One region of the Streptomyces sp. NPDC091279 genome, then DNA from elsewhere that is predicted to be linked to it. Evidence: riboswitches for the same ligand, from Rfam matches in the RefSeq annotation. Region 1 holds a riboswitch; the other holds the start of a gene.
What was found. A riboswitch is a leader RNA that binds a small molecule or an ion and turns the genes downstream of it on or off. The one in region 1 is predicted to bind cobalamin.
Positions count from the first base shown of each region.

Region 2: another riboswitch for cobalamin. It lies ahead of ACIQOU_RS31715 (cobalamin biosynthesis protein); the one in region 1 lies ahead of ACIQOU_RS00305 (ABC transporter substrate-binding protein).

Region 1 is NZ_JBIVVA010000001.1:62,348-67,744, forward strand. Features, by position in the region: gene ACIQOU_RS00295 (CbtB-domain containing protein) at 1-164, shown strand, start outside; gene ACIQOU_RS00300 (CbtA family protein) at 185-937, shown strand; cobalamin riboswitch at 1,115-1,292, shown strand; gene ACIQOU_RS00305 (ABC transporter substrate-binding protein) at 1,350-2,390, shown strand; gene ACIQOU_RS00310 (FecCD family ABC transporter permease) at 2,387-3,400, shown strand; gene ACIQOU_RS00315 (ABC transporter ATP-binding protein) at 3,397-4,179, shown strand; gene ACIQOU_RS00320 (TMEM175 family protein) at 4,428-5,060, opposite strand; gene ACIQOU_RS00325 (NUDIX domain-containing protein) at 5,363-5,397, shown strand, end outside.
Region 2 is NZ_JBIVVA010000015.1:62,951-68,347, forward strand. Features, by position in the region: gene ACIQOU_RS31705 (anion permease) at 1-928, shown strand, start outside; gene ACIQOU_RS31710 (hypothetical protein) at 967-1,188, shown strand; cobalamin riboswitch at 1,351-1,493, shown strand; gene ACIQOU_RS31715 (cobalamin biosynthesis protein) at 1,587-2,531, shown strand; gene ACIQOU_RS31720 (cobyric acid synthase) at 2,528-4,036, shown strand; gene cobN (cobaltochelatase subunit CobN) at 4,033-5,397, shown strand, end outside.

The sequences.
Region 1 (5,397 bases):
CCCTGCGGGACATCGTTCCGTGGGCGGTGTTCTTCGGCGTCCTCATGCTGGTCCTGCTGTACTTCGTCGGCGCCGAACAGGGCGCCACCTCCGTGGTCTCCGGCGAGGACGTCCACGAGTGGGTCCACGACGCCCGCCACCTGCTCGGCTTCCCCTGCCACTGACCGAGGGACGCCGCACACCCATGAACTCCGCAACGGTAAGAAACCTCCTCGTCCGCGGCATGCTCGCGGGCCTCGGCGCCGGACTGCTCGCCCTGGTCGTCGCCTATCTCCTCGGCGAGCCGTATGTCGACAAGGCGATCGGCTTCGAGGCGGCGCACTCCCACGAGCACGAGATGGCCGTAGTCTCCCGCTCCCTCCAGTCCACCGCGGGACTCGCCACCGGCGTCCTGGTCTACGGGGTCGCCTTCGGCGGCATCGCCGCGCTCGCCTACTGCTTCGCCCTCGGCCGGGTCGGCCGCTTCGGCCCCCGGGCCACCGCGCTGCTGCTCTCCGGCTGCGCCCTGCTCGCCGTCTACGTCGTGCCGTTCCTGAAGTACCCGGCCAACCCGCCCGCCGTCGGCAACCCCGACACCATCGGCCGGCGCACCACCCTGTACTTCCTGATGATGCTCCTCAGCGTGCTCCTCGCGATCGCCGCGACCCTGCTGGGCAAGCGGCTCGCCCCGAGGCTCGGGAACTGGTGGGCCACGGTCGCCGCGATCACCGCGTTCGCCGTCGTGATCGGCCTCGCCTTCGCGTTCCTGCCGGTCGTCGACGAGGTCCCCGCGGACTTCCCGGCGAGCGTCCTGTGGCGGTTCCGGCTCGCCGCGCTCGCCATCCAGATCAGCCTGTGGACCGGCTTCGGACTCCTCTTCGGGGAACTCGCGGAACGGGTCCTCCACCCGAAGCCCGCCACCGTCGCCGCCGGTACGGCCGTCCCCGCCGCCCACTGAACCGGCCACGGGCGACCCCGTGCAAAGGGCCCACGGACCCGTCCGCGGGCCCTTACCCGTACCCCCTGCGACCCCTGTGACCCCTGCGACCCCTGCGACCCTCCCCGCGACCTCCCGGGACCTCCCCGGACCGAGAGGTGCGTCACGTACCCGACATCCCGCCCCGCACCGGCGTGTTGATAGCCTCGGGGCGCCAGTCGAGCCACACCCGAGGCCAGGGAATCCGGTGCGAACCCGGAACTGACGCGCAGCGGTGAGGGGGACGGGCGGGGCACGACAGCCACTGGGAGACCGGGAAGGCGCCCCGGCCGGACGAACCCGAGTCCGAAGACCTGCTGGCACCTCCGCACCCCCGCGGAGGGCACCCGTAGGCAAGGCTCCGCGTACGAGCCCCGACCACCGAGGCGTACCCGTGTTCCGTTCCGCCCGCCGTACCGCGGCGCTCCTGCTCGCCCCCGCCGTCCTGATCACCGCCTGCGGCGGCTCCGGAAGCGGCACCGCCGAGGACGGCGCGTCCGCCGCCGCCGGATTCCCGGTCACCCTCACCAACTGCGGGCACAAGGTCACCCTCGAAACGGCACCGAAGCGCGCCGTCTCCCTCAACCAGGGCACCACCGAGATCCTGCTCTCCCTCGGCCTCGCCGACCGCATGGCCGGCACCGCCACGTGGACCGACCCGGTGATGAAGGGCCTGGAGAAGGCCAACGCGAGCGTCCCGCGCCTCGCCGACAACAACCCCTCGTTCGAGAAGGTGCTGGCCGCCGAGCCCGACTTCGTCACCGCCTCCTTCGTCTCCACCCTCGGCAAGGGCGGCGTCGCCAGCCGCGAACAGTTCGAGAAGCTCGGCGTGCCCACCTATGTCTCCCCGTCCGACTGCTCCGAGGGCAAGGACAACGACACCGGCGGCGACGGCTCCCGCAGCAAGCCGCTCACCCTCGACGCCGTGTACGGCGAGATCCGCGACCTCGCCCGTGCCTTCGGCGTCGAGGCCCGGGGCGAGAAGCTCGTCGAACGGCTCAAGGCGCGGGTCACCAAGGCCACCACCGGCCTGCACGCCTCCGACGTCTCCGTCATGTACTGGTACGCCAACTCCCAGTCGCCCTACCTCGCCGGCTGCTGCGGCGCCCCGGGCGCCATCACCCGCGCGGTCGGCGCGAAGAACGTCTTCGCCGACACCCACGACGAGTGGCCCCAGATCAACTGGGAGACCATCGCCGACCGGAACCCCGACGTCATCGTCCTCGGCGACCTCACCCGCAAGCAGCAGACCGCCGAGACCGCCGCGGCCAAGATCCGCTTCCTGGAGACCAACCCGGTCACCCGCAACCTCACCGCCGTCAAGAAGAAGCGGTTCGTGAGACTCAGCGGCCAGGCCATGAACCCTTCCATCCGTACCGTCGAGGGGATCGAGCAGGTCGCCGCCGCCCTGCGGGAGTTCGGGCTCAGCCAGTGAGGGTCCGCGTCGCCCTGCTGTCGGCCGGGGGACTCTCCGCGCTGCTCGTGTCCATCGCCGTCGCCGTCACCATCGGGCCCGCCGACATCTCCACCGGCGACGTGTGGACGGCCGTCGCCGCCCACCTCGGCATCGGGGACAGCGGCCTCGCCCCGCTGCGCGACGGCATCGTGTGGGACCTGCGGATGCCGCGCACCCTGCTCGCCGCCGTGTGCGGCGCCGGGCTCGCGGTGTGCGGCGCGGTCATGCAGTCCCTGCTGCGCAACCCGCTCGCCGACCCCTTCGTCCTCGGCGTCTCCTCCGGCGCCTCCACCGGCGCGGTCGCGGTCGTCGTCCTCGGCGTGGGCGGGGGAGCGGTGTCGCTGTCGTCCGGCGCGTTCCTCGGCGCGGTGCTCTCCTTCGGCCTCGTGCTGATCCTCAGCCACACCCTCGGCGGCTCCACCGACCGCGTGGTCCTCTCCGGCGTCGCCGCGATGCAGCTGTTCTCCGCGCTGACCTCGTTCGTCGTCCTCACCTCCGCCGACGCCGAGACCACCCGGGGCGTCCTGTTCTGGCTGCTCGGCTCGCTCACCGGCGCCGACTGGGGGCAGGTCGCGCTGTGCGCCGCCGTCCTCGCCGGCACCCTCGTGGTGTGCCTCGGGCACGCCCGCACCCTCGACGCGTTCGCCTTCGGGGCGGAGGCCGCGGCCGGGCTCGGCGTCCATGTCGCCAGGACCCGGCTGGTCCTGCTCTCCGTGACGGCGCTGCTGACGGCGGTCCTGGTCAGCTGCGCCGGCGCGATCGGCTTCGTCGGCCTGGTCCTGCCGCACCTCACCCGCGCCCTCACCGGCTCCGGGCACGCCCGGCTGCTGCCGGTCACCGCGCTGACCGGCGCCGTCTTCCTGGTGTGGGTGGACACGGCGGCCCGTACCGTTCTCGACCCGCAGGAGGTGCCGGTGGGCGTGGTGACGTCCCTCATCGGCGTGCCCGTGTTCGTCGCGGTGCTCCACCGGGGCCGGGGCAAGGCATGACCGGCCTCGCCGCGGACCGCGTCACCCGCCGCCTCGACGGCCGGGTCATCGTCGACGGCGTCACCCTCACCGCCGACGCCGGGGAGACCGTCGGGCTGCTCGGGCCCAACGGCTCCGGGAAGTCGACCCTGCTGCGGATGCTGGCCGGTGTCCTCGCCCCGAGCACGGGCGTCGTCACCCTGGACGGGCGCCCGCTGCCGGAGCTGGGGCGCCGGGCCACCGCCCGCCGGGTCGCCACCGTCGAGCAGCACACCCACACCCTCACCGAACTGACCGTCCGCGATGTCGTCGCCCTCGGCCGCATCCCGCACCGGCGCGCCTGGACACCCGCGTCCCCGACCGACGCCCGGGCGGTCACCGACGCCCTGGAGCGCACCGGCCTCACCGACCGGGCCGCCCAGTCCTGGCACACCCTCTCCGGCGGCGAACGCCAACGCGCCCAGATCGCCCGGGCGTTGGCCCAGCAGCCCCGGGAACTCCTGCTCGACGAGCCGACCAACCACCTCGACATCCAGCACCAGTTGGACCTGCTCGACCTGATCGCCGAGCTGCCGGTCACCACGGTGATCGCCCTGCACGACCTCAACCTCGCCGCGATGTACTGCGACCGCCTCCTCGTGCTCCGCGCGGGCCGCGTGATCGCGGAGGGCACCCCGGCCGACGTCCTGACCCCGGCCCTGATCGCCGACGTCTACGGCGTCCGCGCCGAGGTGAGCCACGATCCCGGGCACCCGGTGATCCGTTTCGTGCGCAGGGCTGCGGTGGGGGAGCCCGGCTGAGGCCGACGGCTCCCCTGCGCCCGGGGAGCGTGGAGATTCGGCCACCTGTCGAGGGGCGCGCGCCGGGCGGGACCCGGGGTGGGAGGGGGAGCGGGGCGGGCGCGGGCGGTCGGGGATACGACTGAAACACGTGTGTTCGATCCGGGGGAGCGGGTCGTTGTTCCGGGCATCGTCACCCGCGCCCGGAGACTTCCGCCCCAGCTGGAGGAACCATGAAACCCACCCCTGTCCCGGCCCCCGGCGACGGTTCAGCGGGCGTCGGCGCGGGTGTGCGCCCGCGCGCGACGGCTGAGCACGACCCCGATCGGGATCAGCACCAGCCAGCTCCACAGCGCCGCCCGCGCGGAGACGAACGCGATCGGAACGGTGGCGCCGAACACCACCACGTTCGCGACCAGACCCGTGACGACATCCCGCTCGGCGTGCCGCGCCCCGGCGCCCGACACGCGCCGCTCGCGCCGGATGGTGCACAGCATCGCGAGTTGCAGCAGGTCGATAACGAGGACGGTGCCCGCGTACAGGGCCACCGCGAGGGACTGGGAGGCGTACTCGGACAACAGCGTGGTCGGGAACGGCAGCAACGCGATCGCACCGAGCCCGGCCAGCGCGAACCGCAGCGACAACCCCTCGACCCGGTCGGCGAGTTGGAGGATGCGCCGGTGGTCGCGCCAGAAACCGGCGAGGATCGCGAAGCTCAGCACGTAGGCGCCGATGTTCGGCAGCAGCGCGTGCAGCATGCGGCGGAAACCGGCGTCGTCCAGATCGCCGGTGACCTGGATGTCGAGGACCAGCAGCGTCATCGCGATGGCGAAGATCCCGTCGGACAACGCGATCAGCCGCGCCAGATTCCGCGGCCCGGGTCCCCCCTCGCTCTCGTTCACCCGCCCAGCCTGGGCGCCGAGCCCGGAGCCGCCCACCCATTAGCCCTTCTGCGGGCACGCCGCCGACGACAGGGGGCGACCTGCGCGGGGGCGCGGGCGGACGGGGGCGCGTGCGGGAGCCCGGGGTGCGGGAGCGCCGGGCGCGGGAGGATCGGGCGCGGGAGGAGCGGGCGCCGTCTCGACGGCGGTGCGGCGGGGGAGCGTTCGTCCGCGCCCGCAGCCGAGTCCGCCCTCGCGCCCGTGCTCGTGCCCGTGCTCGTCTCCGCCTCCGCGTCCCCGGCTCGGCGTGCGGGGGTGCTCCGGTGAGGGGGCGGGCGGAGTATGCCGTTCCGGTCGA
Region 2 (5,397 bases), on a different contig from region 1:
GATGGGCGGTCTGATCGGCGCCACCATCGCCTCGGCCGGCACCGGCGCGGTCCACGGCGACGTGCTCGTCACCAAGGTGCTGATCCCGGCGCTCGCCGCCCCGGTCGTCGCGGGGGTCGCCGCGTTCCTGGCGACCCGGCTCTCCTACACCCTGGGCAAGAAGGCCGACGGCAAGGCCGCCACGAAGGGCTACCGGACCGGCCAGATCGCTTCCGCCGGCCTGGTCTCGCTGGCCCACGGCACCAACGACGCGCAGAAGACGATGGGCATCATCACCCTCGCCCTGATCGCCGGCGGCGCCATCTCCCCCGCCTCGGACCCGCCCATCTGGGTCATCCTCTCCGCCGGTCTCGCCATCGCGGCCGGCACCTACCTCGGCGGCTGGCGCATCATCCGCACCATGGGCACCGGCCTCACCGACCTCCAGCCGCAGCAGGGCTTCGCCGCCCAGACCAGCGCGGCCACCGTCATCCTGGCCTCCTCCCACCTCGGCTTCTCCCTCTCCACCACGCACGCCGTCTCCGGCTCCGTGATGGGCGCGGGCCTGGGCCGCAAGGGCGGGGTGGTCCGCTGGTCGACGGCGACCCGGATGTTCGTCGCCTGGGGCCTGACGCTCCCGGCCGCCGCCCTGGTGGGCGCGCTCGCCGAGTACGTCACCGGCCTGGGCGACTGGGGCACCGCGCTGGTCGCCGTCTTCCTCATCGCCTCCAGCGCGGCGATCTGGAAGGTCTCCCGGCGCGAGGTCGTCGACCACCACAACGTCGTCGACGAGAGCGCCGCCGCCGAACCGGCCGGTGTGGTCACCCAGGCGATCGCCGCCGTCAGCCCGCCGCCCGCGGGCACCGTCGGTGACGATCTGACGGCCACCATCCCGGGCCCGCCGCCCACCGCAACCACCGCCGAACCGGCTCCGCCGGCCGCCGTCTGATCCGCTGAACCCCCGCTGATCCCCGCGAAGGAAGCAACATGAAGATCGACTGGGCGGCCCTCGGCTCCGTCTTCGGCGTCAGCCTCGTGGTCACCGTGGCCATGGTGGCCCTGTTCACCCTCGGCATCATGGGCCTCTCGCGCCGCGAGCGCGCCACCGCCGAGGGCGGGGCGGCGCCGCTGGCCGCCACCGGCGCCTACGTCTGCTTCGCCGCGTGCGCGGCCGGTGTGGCGTACGGGATCTCCCTGATCGTGGCCTGAATGGCCTGAACCGATCGCGATCCGACGCGATCGCGACCTCCGCGACACCGGTTGGGGTGCGGGACGGAACACCGTCCCGCACCCCACCGTCATGTCGCCCCCGCGAGCCGCCGTGTGTGGGCCTCAGCACACTCCTTCGCCGCAGGTCAACAGCAAGTTGACTGCCGTTGTGGAGCGTGGTGGACTGCCGGGGCCAGCTACGGCGGCACGAGAGGAAGCCGGTGCGAATCCGGCGCGGTCCCGCCACTGTCACCGGGGTAGTAACCCCCGGGAGCCAGGAACTCTCACCGCCGGTCTCGTCGAACCAGGGCGTGGACACCCTGAGTGAGGACACATTCGCCATGCGCGGCATCCGAACGAACCCGAGCGCCCTGCCCGCCCCCACGGCCGACTGACCCGTGCGTGCCGATCGCGTCTTCGCGTACGGCGCCGCCGCCGGCCTCCTCGGCGACCAGCTGCTCGGCGATCCGCGCCGGGGGCATCCGGTCGCCGCGTTCGGGCGGGCCGCCGGTGCCGTGGAACGGGTGCTGTGGCGGGACCATCGGGGGTGGGGCGCGCTGCACACCGCCGTGTGCGCCGGTGGCGCCGTCGCCCTCGGGGCTCTCGCCGCGCGTGCCCTACGGGATTCCCGTACGGGTTCCCTCGCCCTGACCGCCGCCGCCACCTGGGCCGTCGTCGGCGGCACCTCGCTGGCCCGGGAGGCCAGGACGGTCGGGCGCGCCCTGGAGGCCGGTGATCTGGCCGGGGCGCGGGCCCGGCTGCCGCATCTGTGCGGGCGCGACCCGCAGGCCCTGGACGCCGACGCCCTCGCCCGCGCGGTCGTCGAGTCCGTCGCCGAGAACACCTCGGACGCCGTGGTGGGCGCGCTGGTGTGGGGCGCCGTCGCCGGGGTCCCCGGGCTGCTCGGGTTCCGGGCCGTCAACACGCTGGACGCCATGGTCGGCCACAAGTCGGCCCGGCACCGCCGTTTCGGCTGGGCCTCCGCGCGCCTCGACGACGTCGTCGGCTGGCCAGGGGCGCGGCTGACGGCCGTGCTCGCCGCCGTCGCCGGGAGTGATCCGCGCGGGGCGCTGCGGGCCTGGCGGGCCGATGCCGCGAAGCATCCGTCGCCCAACGCGGGCCCGGTGGAGGCGTCGTTCGCGGGCGCGCTCGGGGTGCGGCTCGGCGGCACCCTCGCCTACGCGGGCCGCGTCGAACACCGGCCGGTCCTCAACGGCGCCGTGGGGCGCCCCGTCACCGTCCCCGACATCGAACGGGCCGTACGGCTGTCCCGGCGCGTCGGCCTGCTCGCCCTCGGGGTCAGCGCGGCCGGCCGTCTCCTGGTGAAGGGAGGCAGGTCATGAACGGTGGTCTGCTCGTCGCGGGCACCACCTCCGACGCCGGCAAGAGCGTCGTCACGGCGGGGATCTGCCGGTGGCTGGTGCGCCAGGGCGTGAAGGTGGCGCCGTTCAAGGCGCAGAACATGTCGCTGAACTCGTTCGTGACGCGCGAGGGCGCGGAGATCGGGCGGGCCCAGGCCATGCAGGCGCAGGCGTGCCGCGTCGAGCCGACCGCGCTGATGAACCCCGTGCTGCTCAAGCCGGGCGGCGAGCAGAGCAGCCAGGTCGTGCTGCTGGGCAAGCCGGTCGGCGAGATGAGCGCGCGCGGCTATCACGGCGGCCGGCAGCAGCGGCTGCTGGGGACGGTGCTGGACTGCCTGGCCGAACTGCGCGCCGACTATGACGCGGTGATCTGCGAGGGGGCCGGGTCGCCCGCGGAGATCAATCTGCGGCGCACCGACATCGTCAACATGGGGATCGCGCGCAACGCCGGGCTGCCCGTGCTGGTCGTCGGTGACATCGACCGGGGTGGCGTCTTCGCCTCCTTCTTCGGGACCGTCGCGCTGCTCTCGCCCGAGGACCAGGCGTGTGTGGCCGGGTTCCTCGTCAACAAGTTCCGCGGCGATGTCAGCCTGCTGGAGCCCGGCCTCGACATGCTGCACGGCCTCACCGGGCGTCGTACCTACGGGGTACTGCCGTTCCGGGACGGGCTCGGCATCGACGAGGAGGACGGACTCGGGGTGTCCCTGAGAGCGGCCGTGCGCGAGTCGGCCGTCACACCGCCGGTCGGCGCCGAGGTACTACGGGTAGCGGTGTGTGCCGTGCCGCTCATGTCGAACTTCACCGACGTGGACGCCCTCGCCGCCGAACCCGGGGTCGTGGTGCGGTTCGTGGACCGGCCCGAGGAGCTGGCCGACGCCGACCTCGTCGTCGTTCCCGGAACGCGCGGGACCGTGCGGGCGCTGGAGTGGCTGCGCGAGCGCGGGCTGGCCGGGGCGCTGCTGCGGCGGGCCGCCGAAGGGCGCCCGGTGCTGGGGATCTGCGGCGGCTTCCAGCTGCTCGGCGAGCACATCGAGGACGACGTCGAGAGCCGCCGGGGTCATGTCGACGGGCTCGGCGTGCTGCCCGTGCGGGTGCGGTTCGCCCGCGAGAAGACCCTCACCCGGCCCACCGGCACGGCCCTCGGCGAGCAGGTCGACGGGTACGAGATCCATCACGGGGTCGCCGACGTCACCGGCGGGGAGCCCTTCTTGGACGGGTGCCGGGTCGGCTCCGTCTGGGGCACCCACTGGCACGGCTCGCTGGAGTCGGACGGCTTCCGGCGGGCGTTCCTGCGCGAGGTGGCCGCCGCCGCGGGCCGCCGCTTCGTGCCGGCGCCCGACACCTCGTTCGCCGCGCTGCGCGAGGCGCAGCTCGACCGGCTCGGCGATCTGATCGAACAGCACGCGGACACGGACGCGCTCATGCGGCTCATCGAGTCGGGCGCGCCACTAGGACTGCCTTTCATTCCACCGGGAGCGCCCGCATGAGCACAGTGTTGTTGTTGTCGACCGCCGACACGGACCTGCTGGCGGCCCGTGCCTCCGGCGCCGGCTACCGGATCGGCAACCCGACCCGGGTGGACGTGGCCGAGGAGCTGCCCGCGCTGCTCGACGGCGCCGACCTCGCCGTCGTCCGGCTGCTCGGCGGCAAGCGGGCCTGGGAGGACGGGCTCGCCGCGCTGAAGGCGTCCGGGGTGCCGACCGTGCTGCTGGGCGGGGAGTCCGTGCCGGACGCCGAGCTGATGGCCGAGTCGTCGGCGCCGGCCGGGGTCGTCGCGGAGGCGCTGCGCTATCTCGTCGAGGGTGGCCCCGACAACCTCACCGAACTCGCCCGGTTCCTCTCCGACACCGTGCTGTTGACCGGCGAGGGGTTCGTGGAGCCGCGCACGATGCCGGAGTTCGGGGTGCACGGCGAGCGCGCGTTCGTCGAGGGCCGCCCGACGGTCGGCGTGCTCTTCTACCGGGCCCACCATCTCTCCGGCAACACCGGCTTCGTGGACACCCTGTGCGACGCGATCGAGGCGCGCGGCGCCAACGCCCTTGCCGTGTACTGCGGTTCGCTGCGCGGCGCGGACGCCGGGCTGTACGAGATCCTCGGCCGGGCCGACACCCTGGTCGCCACCGTCCTCGCCGCCGGAGGCACGCACGCCTCGCATGCCTCGGCCGGCGGTGACGAGGAGGCCTGGGACATCGGCGCCCTCGCCGACCTCGACGTGCCGGTGCTGCAAGGGCTCTGCCTCACCTCGTCCAAGAGCGCCTGGGAGGCGTCCGACGCGGCCCTGTCCCCCATGGACGCGGCGATGCAGGTCGCCATCCCGGAGTTCGACGGCCGCGTCATCACGGTCCCGTTCTCCTTCAAGGAGCAGGGTCCCGACGAGGTCCCCGTGTACGTCGCCGACCCGGAGCGGGCCGCGCGGGTCGCCGGGATCGCCGTACGGCACGCCCGGCTGGGGTACAAGCCGAACGCCGAGAAGAGGCTCGCGCTCGTCTTCACCGCCTACCCGACCAAGCACTCCCGGGTCGGCAACGCCGTCGGCCTGGACACGCCCGCCTCCGCGATCCGGGTCCTGGACGCGCTGCGGGACGCCGGGTACGGGGTCGACGGACACCCGGACAACGGCGACGAGTTGATCCACCGGCTCATCAACGCCGGTGGCCACGACGTGGAATGGCTGACGGAGGAGCAGTTGGCGGCCGCGCCCGCCCGGGTGCCGCTCGCCGACTACCAGGCCTGGTTCGAGAAGCTCGACCCCGAACTCCGGGACGCCATGAGGGAGTCGTGGGGGGAGCCGCCGGGGAACCTGTACGTCGACGGCGACGAGATCGTCCTCGCGTCCCTCCAGTTCGGG